2 regions of the Piscinibacter sp. PDB1-1 genome follow, and region 2 is predicted to be linked to the other one. Evidence: riboswitches for the same ligand, from Rfam matches in the RefSeq annotation. Region 2 holds a riboswitch; the other holds the start of a gene.
The links. Region 2 has a riboswitch for S-adenosylhomocysteine ahead of metH (methionine synthase). Riboswitches for the same ligand answer to the same signal wherever they lie in the genome.
Positions count from the first base shown of each region.

Region 1 (4,155 bases), on a different contig from region 2:
CCGCCTGCGCCGTAGGTGACGGAGCAGAACTGCGGCTTGAGTGCGTAGAGCTTCTGGCGCACCGCCGCGAGCTTGGCCACGCCCTCGGGCGTCTTGGGGGGGAAGAACTCCAGGCTGAGCGGGAGTGGGGTTGTGCTCATGCGGAACCTTTACTTAACTCATGTCAGACCACAACCCGTTCGGGCTGAGGTATCGAAGGTCAGCCTGATCGGTGGGTGGCGTGCGTACGCGTTGTCTTACTCGGCCTGCGCGGGCTGCTTCGCCCACACGAAGAACTCGGTGTTGCCGTTGCCACCCTGGATGGGGCTCTGGAAATACTTCTGCACCTTCAAGCCCAGCGCCTTGCTGGCCTGCCACATGCGGTTCTCGACTTCGACGAAATGCGCCTTGTCTTTCACGATGCCGCCCTTGCCGATCTGCGCGGGCTGCAACTCGAACTGCGGCTTGACCAGCAGCAGCAGGTGACCGCCGGGCTTGAGGTAGGTCACCATCGTGGGCAACACGTGCGTGGAGGTGATGAACGACAGGTCGGCGGTGACGAAGTCGAAGCTGTGCTCGGCGTGCTCGGCCGCAAAGGCGCTGCCAGCCACGTCGCGCGCGTTGATGCCCTCGTAGCTCGCCACGCGCTCGTCGCCCGCGAGCTTCGGGTGCAACTGCCCGTGCCCCACGTCGATGCCGACCACCCGCGCGGCACCGCCTTGCAGCAATGCATCGGTGAAGCCGCCCGTGCTCTGGCCCAGGTCGAGGCAGGTGAAGCCGGTGACATCAATGCCGCAGTGCTTCAGCGCTCCTTCGAGCTTGAGCCCGCCGCGCGACACGAAGCGCAGCTCCGCGTCGTCGGTGATCTCGATCTCGCAGCCCTCGGGCACATCGAGCCCCGCCTTGTTGACGACGGCCCAGCCCTTGGGGCCGAGCCAGCGCACGGCGCCGCGCTCGATCAGCCGCGTGGCGGCCGAGCGGGTGGGCGCGAGGCCCATCTGAAGAAGAAGCTGGTCAGCCCGCATGGAAGATCCGATCAAAGGTTCGGGCAAGTCGCGCAGCGACAAGCCCGACATCAAGCAACACCCGCGGAGCCGGCTTCGCCGGTCCGCAGGGTGGCGCCCCTCGGGGGCAGGAGCGCCAGCGACTGGGGGGCTCAGTACCGATACGTGTCGGGCTTGTACGGACCTTGCTTCGGCACGCCGATGTAGGCGGCCTGCTCCTCGGTCAACTCGGTCAGCTGCGCGTTCAGCGTGGTCAGCTGCAGGCGGGCGACCTTCTCGTCGAGGTGCTTGGGCAGCACGTAGACCTTGCCGATGTCGTACGAATCGGGGTGCGTGTAGAGCTCGATCTGCGCGATGGTCTGGTTGGCGAAGCTGGAGCTCATCACGTAGCTCGGGTGGCCCGTGCCGCAGCCCAGGTTCACCAGGCGGCCCTTGGCCAGCATGATGATGCGCTTGCCGTCCGGGAAGATCACGTGATCGACCTGCGGCTTGATCTCTTCCCACTCGTACTTCTCGAGCGACGCGACCTGGATCTCGTTGTCGAAGTGGCCGATGTTGCACACGATGGCGTTGTTCTTCATCGCCTTCATGTGGTCGTGGGTGATGACGTCCTTGTTGCCGGTGGTGGTGACGAAGATGTCGGCCTTGTCGGCCGCCCATTCCATCGTGACCACGCGGTAGCCTTCCATGCAGGCCTGCAGCGCGTTGATCGGGTCGATCTCGGTGACCCACACCTGGGCGCTCAGGGCGCGCAGGGCCTGGGCCGAACCCTTGCCCACGTCGCCGTAGCCGGCCACGACAGCGATCTTGCCGGCGACCATCACGTCGGTGGCGCGCTTGATGCCGTCGACCAGCGATTCACGGCAGCCGTAGAGGTTGTCGAACTTGCTCTTGGTGACGCTGTCGTTCACGTTGATGGCGCGGAAGGGCAGGGTGCCCTTGGCACTCATTTCCTTCAGGCGGTGCACGCCGGTGGTGGTCTCTTCGGTCACGCCGATGATCTGGGCCGACTTGCGGCTGTACCAGGTCGGGTCTTCGGCCAGCTTGGCCTTGATGGCGGCAAAGAGGCAGGTCTCTTCTTCGCTGGTCGGGTTGGCGATGACGGAGGCGTCCTTCTCGGCCTTCTTGCCCAGGATCATCAGCAGCGTGGCGTCGCCGCCGTCGTCCAGGATCATGTTCGGGCCTTCGCCGGCCGAGCCCTTGGGGCCGAAGTCGAAGATGCGGTGGGTGAAGTCCCAGTACTCGGTGAGCGTCTCGCCCTTGTGCGCGAACACGGGGGTGCCGGCGGCCACGAGCGCGGCGGCGGCGTGGTCTTGCGTCGAGAAGATGTTGCACGAGGCCCAGCGCACTTCGGCGCCCAGGGCTTGCAGGGTCTCGACCAGCACCGCGGTCTGGATGGTCATGTGCAGCGAGCCGGTGACGCGCGCGCCCTTGAGCGGCTGGGTCTTGGCGTACTCGGTGCGGATGGCCATCAGCGCGGGCATCTCGCTTTCGGCGATCTTGATCTCTTTGCGGCCCCAGTCGGCGAGCGAGAGGTCGCGGATGGCGTTGTCTTGAGAAGGTTTGAGAACGGCGTTCATGTCGGGCTCCGGTCAATGAAGGAACCCGCACGCAGCACAGATGGGGATGGGAGACATACACCACTCACCCACGAGGACTGTCGTGCGGGTGAGCGCGGTTGCAAGAAGATTTCCGAGCCTGGGGCACCACGCCATGCTGGGGGTGCCTTGCAACGCTCCTCGGAAAGTGGGGCGGATTGTAGTTCACCGTCTGTGTCGGTTCCAGGTCGGATTGCGCATCCCGCCCGGCCAAGGGGGTATCGCCGAGGCGACAACGGCCCTTCAGCGATCGGCGTAGCTTGCGCGTCACTACAACACCGGAGACACCATGAGCAAGCTGCGCGCACTCGGCCCTGCCTTGCCCATCCTCGTCGGCGCCTCGCTGATGCTCAGCCTGGCCATGGGCCTGCGCCAGAGTCTGGGCATCTTCATGCCGCCGCTCACGCAGGATGTGGGCATCTCGGTGTCGGACTTCACCCTCGCCATCGCAGTGCAAAACCTCGCCTGGGGTTTCCTGCAACCGGTGGCGGGCGCCTGGGCGCTGCGCGTGGGCTTCAAGCGGCTGATGCTGAGTGGAGCCGTGCTCTATGTGATCGGCCTCACGCTGCTCGTTACCGCGCACGGTTTCGTCGCCGTGCTGCTCGGCGCGGGCGTGGCGATCGGCGCCTCGATGGCCGTCACCGGCCCGGCGTTCGCGATGGCGGTGGCCTCGCGCGCGGTGTCGGCGGCGATGCGCAGCTCGGTGCTGGGCATCGTGTCGGCCGCCGGCTCCCTGGGTGCGCTGATGGCCGCACCGCTCGGCCAGGCGCTCGCTCAGGCGCAGGGCTGGCGGGTTGGCTTGCTCGGCTTCATCGTGCTCTCGCTCGTGATCCTGCCCGCCGCCTGGTACGCCGGCCGCGCCGACACCTTGCCCATGCCGCCTTCGCCCAGCGGCGACGACAACAAGAGCGCCGGCGCGATGACGCGCGACGCGCTGCGCCACCCGCCGTTCGTGGTGATGACGGCGGCGTACTTCGTGTGCGGCATGCAGCTCATCTTTCTGACGACACACCTGCCGTCGTACCTCGCGCTGTGCGGCATGGACCCGATGCTCAGCGCCCAGGCGCTCGGCGTGATCGGTGGCTTCAACGTGCTAGGCAGCCTGTTCTTCGGCTGGGCCGGGGGGCGCTGGAACAAGCTGCTGCTGCTGGGCAGCATCTACGTGCTGCGCTCGATCGGCATCGCGTGGTACTTCATGACCTTGCCCACGCCTGCGAGCACGCTCGTCTTCGCCGCGATCATGGGCTTTCTGTGGCTCGGTGTCGGGCCGCTGGTGGCGGGCTCGATCAGCGAGACCTTCGGCGTGCGCTGGCAGGCCATGCTGGGTGGCGTCGCCTTCATGAGCCACCAGGTCGGCAGCTTCGTCGGGGCCTACGGCGGTGGCCTGATCTACGACGCGCTGGGTTCGTACAACCTGGCCTGGCAGGTCGGCGTGGGCGTGGGGCTGGCGGCCGGTATCGTGCAATGCGCGTTTGCCGTCGCGCGGCCGCCTGGGCCGCGTACGCCGGTCGAGGCCGTGCCGGCCTGACACTCGGTCGCGCTCGCACAATCACACGCATGCGCCCTGCTCATGT
Region 1 covers NZ_JBWVZJ010000002.1:717,442-721,596, reverse strand. The annotation lists gene metF (methylenetetrahydrofolate reductase [NAD(P)H]) at 1-140, opposite strand, end outside; gene AC1KAR_RS15015 (TlyA family RNA methyltransferase) at 237-1,004, opposite strand; gene ahcY (adenosylhomocysteinase) at 1,136-2,563, opposite strand; S-adenosyl-L-homocysteine riboswitch at 2,647-2,730, opposite strand; gene AC1KAR_RS15005 (MFS transporter) at 2,871-4,109, shown strand; gene AC1KAR_RS15000 (HAD-IIB family hydrolase) at 4,139-4,155, shown strand, end outside.
Region 1: linked by a shared signal. The riboswitch ahead of ahcY (adenosylhomocysteinase) and the one ahead of metH (methionine synthase) in region 2 are both predicted to bind S-adenosylhomocysteine.

Region 2 (4,155 bases):
GCTCTTGCTCACGATGCTCGCCACCTTGGGCGCCTTGGCGTGCGGACCGCGTCGCAGCACCACCGCGAGTTCACCGCTGCCCAGGCACACATAGCTGCCCGGGGGGTAGATGCCCGTGGTCTGGATGATTGCCTTGCCGGCCTCGTCGGCCTGCTGGTGTTCGTCGAGGTAGGCCGCCTTCACCGCAGCCGACGCCGCCAGCGCCGGGCGGGCGCGGCGCATGCTCAGGCGGGCGGCATAGATGTCGGCACGCTGGAGCAGCCGCGCGAGCTGCATGCCTGGCGCCTGCGCAGCCAGCGGGCCGGCCGAGGTGCCGTGGTGATGCGCCACCGCCTGCAGCCACAGTTCGTCGCGCACGCCCGCCTCGTGAAGGCAGGCCACGGCGCGCGCGGCGTGGGTGTCGATCTGCGCACGCTGCTCGGGCGTGGGTGCGGTCTCCTGCAGCGCGAGCTGGTCTTGCAGCGCAGTCATCGAGATGTTCATCGTCAACGCGGCACAGCGCAGCGAGCGGCGCCATTCATCGGTGAACGACGGCAGTTGGCGCGCCGCCAGATCGCACAGCACGGCCACGAGCAACCCATGGAACACGCTGTACTGGTGGGCGTCGCTGGTGGTCGATTGCACCAGCACGAGCAGCGCGGCATCGGCGTCGGCCTGGGCGAGTTCAAGCAGTTCGCGCTGCAGCCTGAGCAGGCGCGGCAAGAAGTCGGCGGGCGCCGGGTCCTGCAGCAGCACGCGGCCGCGCATCTGCAGGTCGGCCCAGGAGGCGCCTCGGCTTTGTTCGAGCGGCGCGGGCTGGGTGGGGGCGACCATCACCGCGCCATCGGGCGTGGCACGCGCCATCTGCCCGAGCGATGCGTTGCGGCGCAGCATCGCATCGAGCTTGCCGGCGAGAGCGCGGTTCAGCAGCTCGCCTTCGAGTTCGTCCACATAGATCGCGCGCGAGACGAGGCGGCGGCGCTGCTCCTCGGTGGCGACCAGCACGCCCTTGGCCAGCAGCAGGTGCCCCGATGCGTCGCGCACCGACACCGGCGCAGGCTGGCCGAGGCGCAGGATTTCCGGGGGGATCTGGACGACGGGCATGGTGGGGAAGCTGGCGCGATCCTGCGCCCAAACAGTCAGGCGCTCCCCTGGTTGTCGGCCCCGTGCAGGCGGACTTGAGCCGCCTGCGCCTCGGTGCGGCCCCTTACTTCACCGCTGCCGGCGCCCTGGCCTTGTCGCCCACCAGGATCTCGATGCGCCGGTTGGCCGCGCGACCCGCCTCGTCGTCGTTGCTCGCCACCGGATCGCGCGAGCCGCGGCCGGCCACGGCGATGCGCACCGGCGAGACACCCCGCGCCACGAGCCAGTCGCGTGCGCTGGCGGCCCGGTCGAGCGAGAGCGAGTCGTTGCCCGCCACCGAGCCCTTCGAGTCGGTGTGGCCCACCACGCGCAGGTCGGCGTTGGGCACGTTGCGCAGGGCGATCACGACCTTGTCGAGCACGGCGGTGGCCGCGGGCTTGAGCGCCGAGCGGTTGGCATCGAAGGCCATGTCTCCCGGCAAGGTGATCCACAGGCGCTCGTCGGTCGTGCGCGAGAGGGTGGCGCCGGTACCGCTGAGCGAGCTGTCGAGCTGGCGCTCGGCGGCCTCCATCTGCGGTGACCAGGCCCGCGCGCCCGGCGTCTGCCCGTACACCGGCCCCGGCGACGACCCCGGCACGGCCGGCCCCGAAGGCGGCACCTGCCTGGGCGAGGAACACCCCGCCACGAGCGCCAGCGCTGCCAGGCACGGCGCGATGAAAGCGGCAACAGGGCGGCGATCCGAACGGTGAGCGAGCGTCATGGTCTTTTTGTCTGGGTGGCGAGACCGCCATTGGAACGCGTGAGGCGCGCACAGTTCACGGCCGCCGCGCCTTGTTTGTAACTGCACATGACGCGCAGCACTGCACGGCCCCACGGACACACCCCGTGCAGGCTCGCTTAAAATCGGCCGCTTCCAAGGAGCGTTGCGACGGTGTCTTCTGCTGACACCGCCAGGCTTGGAAGCTCGCAACGACGCTCACCCCAGCCTGCAAACCATTGCATGCGCCGCGGGGGAGCACCGCTTGCGCATGCCGAGTCGACCGACCGCCATGACCACCGCCACGCCCGCCCCTGCCGCCGCACACGACGTGCCCCCGATGAAGCTCGCGGGCCTGGAGCCCATTGCCATCGGCGAAGGCACGCTGTTCGTCAACATCGGCGAGCGCACCAACGTCACCGGCTCCAAGGCTTTTGCGCGGATGATCCTCAACGGCCAGTTTGAAGAGGCCCTCGCCGTGGCGCGCCAGCAGGTCGAGAACGGCGCGCAGGTGATCGACGTCAACATGGACGAAGCCATGCTCGACGCCAAGGCGTCGATGGTGCGCTTTCTCCACCTGATCGCCTCCGAGCCCGAGATCGCGCGCGTGCCGATCATGGTCGACAGCTCCAAGTGGGAGGTGATCGAGGCCGGCCTGAAGTGCATCCAGGGCAAGGGGATCGTGAACTCGATCTCGATGAAAGAAGGCGTGGAGCAGTTCAAGCAGCAGGCCAAGCTCGTGCGCCGCTACGGTGCCGCCGCGGTGGTGATGGCCTTCGACGAGAAGGGCCAGGCCGACACCTATGCGCGCAAGGTCGAGATTTGCGAGCGGGCCTATCGCATCCTGGTCGACGAGGTGGGCTTCCCGCCCGAAGACATCATCTTCGACCCGAACATCTTCGCCATCGCCACAGGCATCGAGGAGCACGACAACTACGCGGTCGACTTCATCGAGGCCACGCACTGGATCAAGCAGAACCTGCCGGGCGCCAAGGTGAGCGGCGGCGTGTCGAACGTGAGCTTCAGCTTCCGCGGCAACGACCCGATGCGCGAGGCCATCCACACCGTGTTCCTGTACCACGCGATCAAGGCGGGCATGGACATGGGCATCGTCAACGCCGGCATGGTCGGCGTGTACGACGACCTGGAGCCCACGCTGCGCGAGCGCGTCGAAGACGTGGTGCTGAACCGCACGCCCGCCTACAAGGATGGTGAGCCGCAACTGAGCGCGAGCGAACGCCTGGTCGAGATCGCCGAGACCGCCAAGGGCGCCGCCAAGGACGACAGCGCCAAGTTCGCCTGGCGCGCCAAGCCCGTGCGCGAGCGCCTGGCGCATGCGCTGGTGCACGGCATCAACGACTTCATCACCGAAGACACCGAAGAGGTCTACCAGGCCATCAAGGCCGAGGGCGGCCGTCCGCTGCATGTGATCGAGGGCCCGCTGATGGACGGCATGAACGTCGTCGGCGACCTGTTCGGCCAGGGCAAGATGTTCCTGCCGCAGGTGGTCAAGAGCGCCCGCGTGATGAAGCAGGCCGTGGCCCACCTGCTGCCCTACATCGAAGCAGAGAAGCTGGCCATGATCGAAGCCGGCGGCGAGGTCCGCTCCAAGGGCAAGATCGTCATCGCCACCGTGAAGGGCGACGTGCACGACATCGGCAAGAACATCGTCACCGTCGTGCTCCAGTGCAACAACTTCGAGGTGGTCAACATGGGCGTGATGGTCCCGTGCCAGGACATCCTCGCGCGCGCCAAGGTCGAGGGCGCCGACATCATCGGCCTCTCAGGCCTCATCACCCCGAGCCTCGAAGAGATGCAGCACGTGGCCGGCGAGATGCAGCGCGACGATTACTTCCGCGGCAAGAAGACCCCCCTGCTGATCGGCGGCGCCACCACCAGCCGCGTGCACACCGCGGTCAAGATCTCGCCACACTACGAAGGGCCGGTGGTCTACGTGCCCGATGCGAGCCGCAGCGTGAGCGTGTGCAGCGACCTGCTGTCGGACGACAAGGCCGCCAACTACATCACCGAGCTGAACGCCGACTACGAGCGCGTGCGCCACCAGCATGCCAACAAGAAGGCCACGCCGCTCGTGACGCTTGCCAAGGCGCGCGCCAACAAGACGCCGATCGACTGGGCCGGCTACGCGGCCCCGAAGCCGAAGTTCACCGGCCGGCGCGTGTTCAAGAACTACGACCTGGGCGAGTTGGCGAAGTGCATCGATTGGGCCCCGTTCTTCCAGACGTGGGACCTCGCCGGTGCCTACCCCGCCATCCTCACGGACGAGATCGTCGGCGAATCTGCCCGCCGCGTGTTCAGCGACGGCCAGAGCATGC
Region 2 covers NZ_JBWVZJ010000004.1:39,029-43,183, reverse strand. The annotation lists gene AC1KAR_RS19625 (HD-GYP domain-containing protein) at 1-1,083, opposite strand, end outside; gene AC1KAR_RS19620 (OmpA family protein) at 1,187-1,822, opposite strand; S-adenosyl-L-homocysteine riboswitch at 1,972-2,047, shown strand; gene metH (methionine synthase) at 2,112-4,155, shown strand, end outside.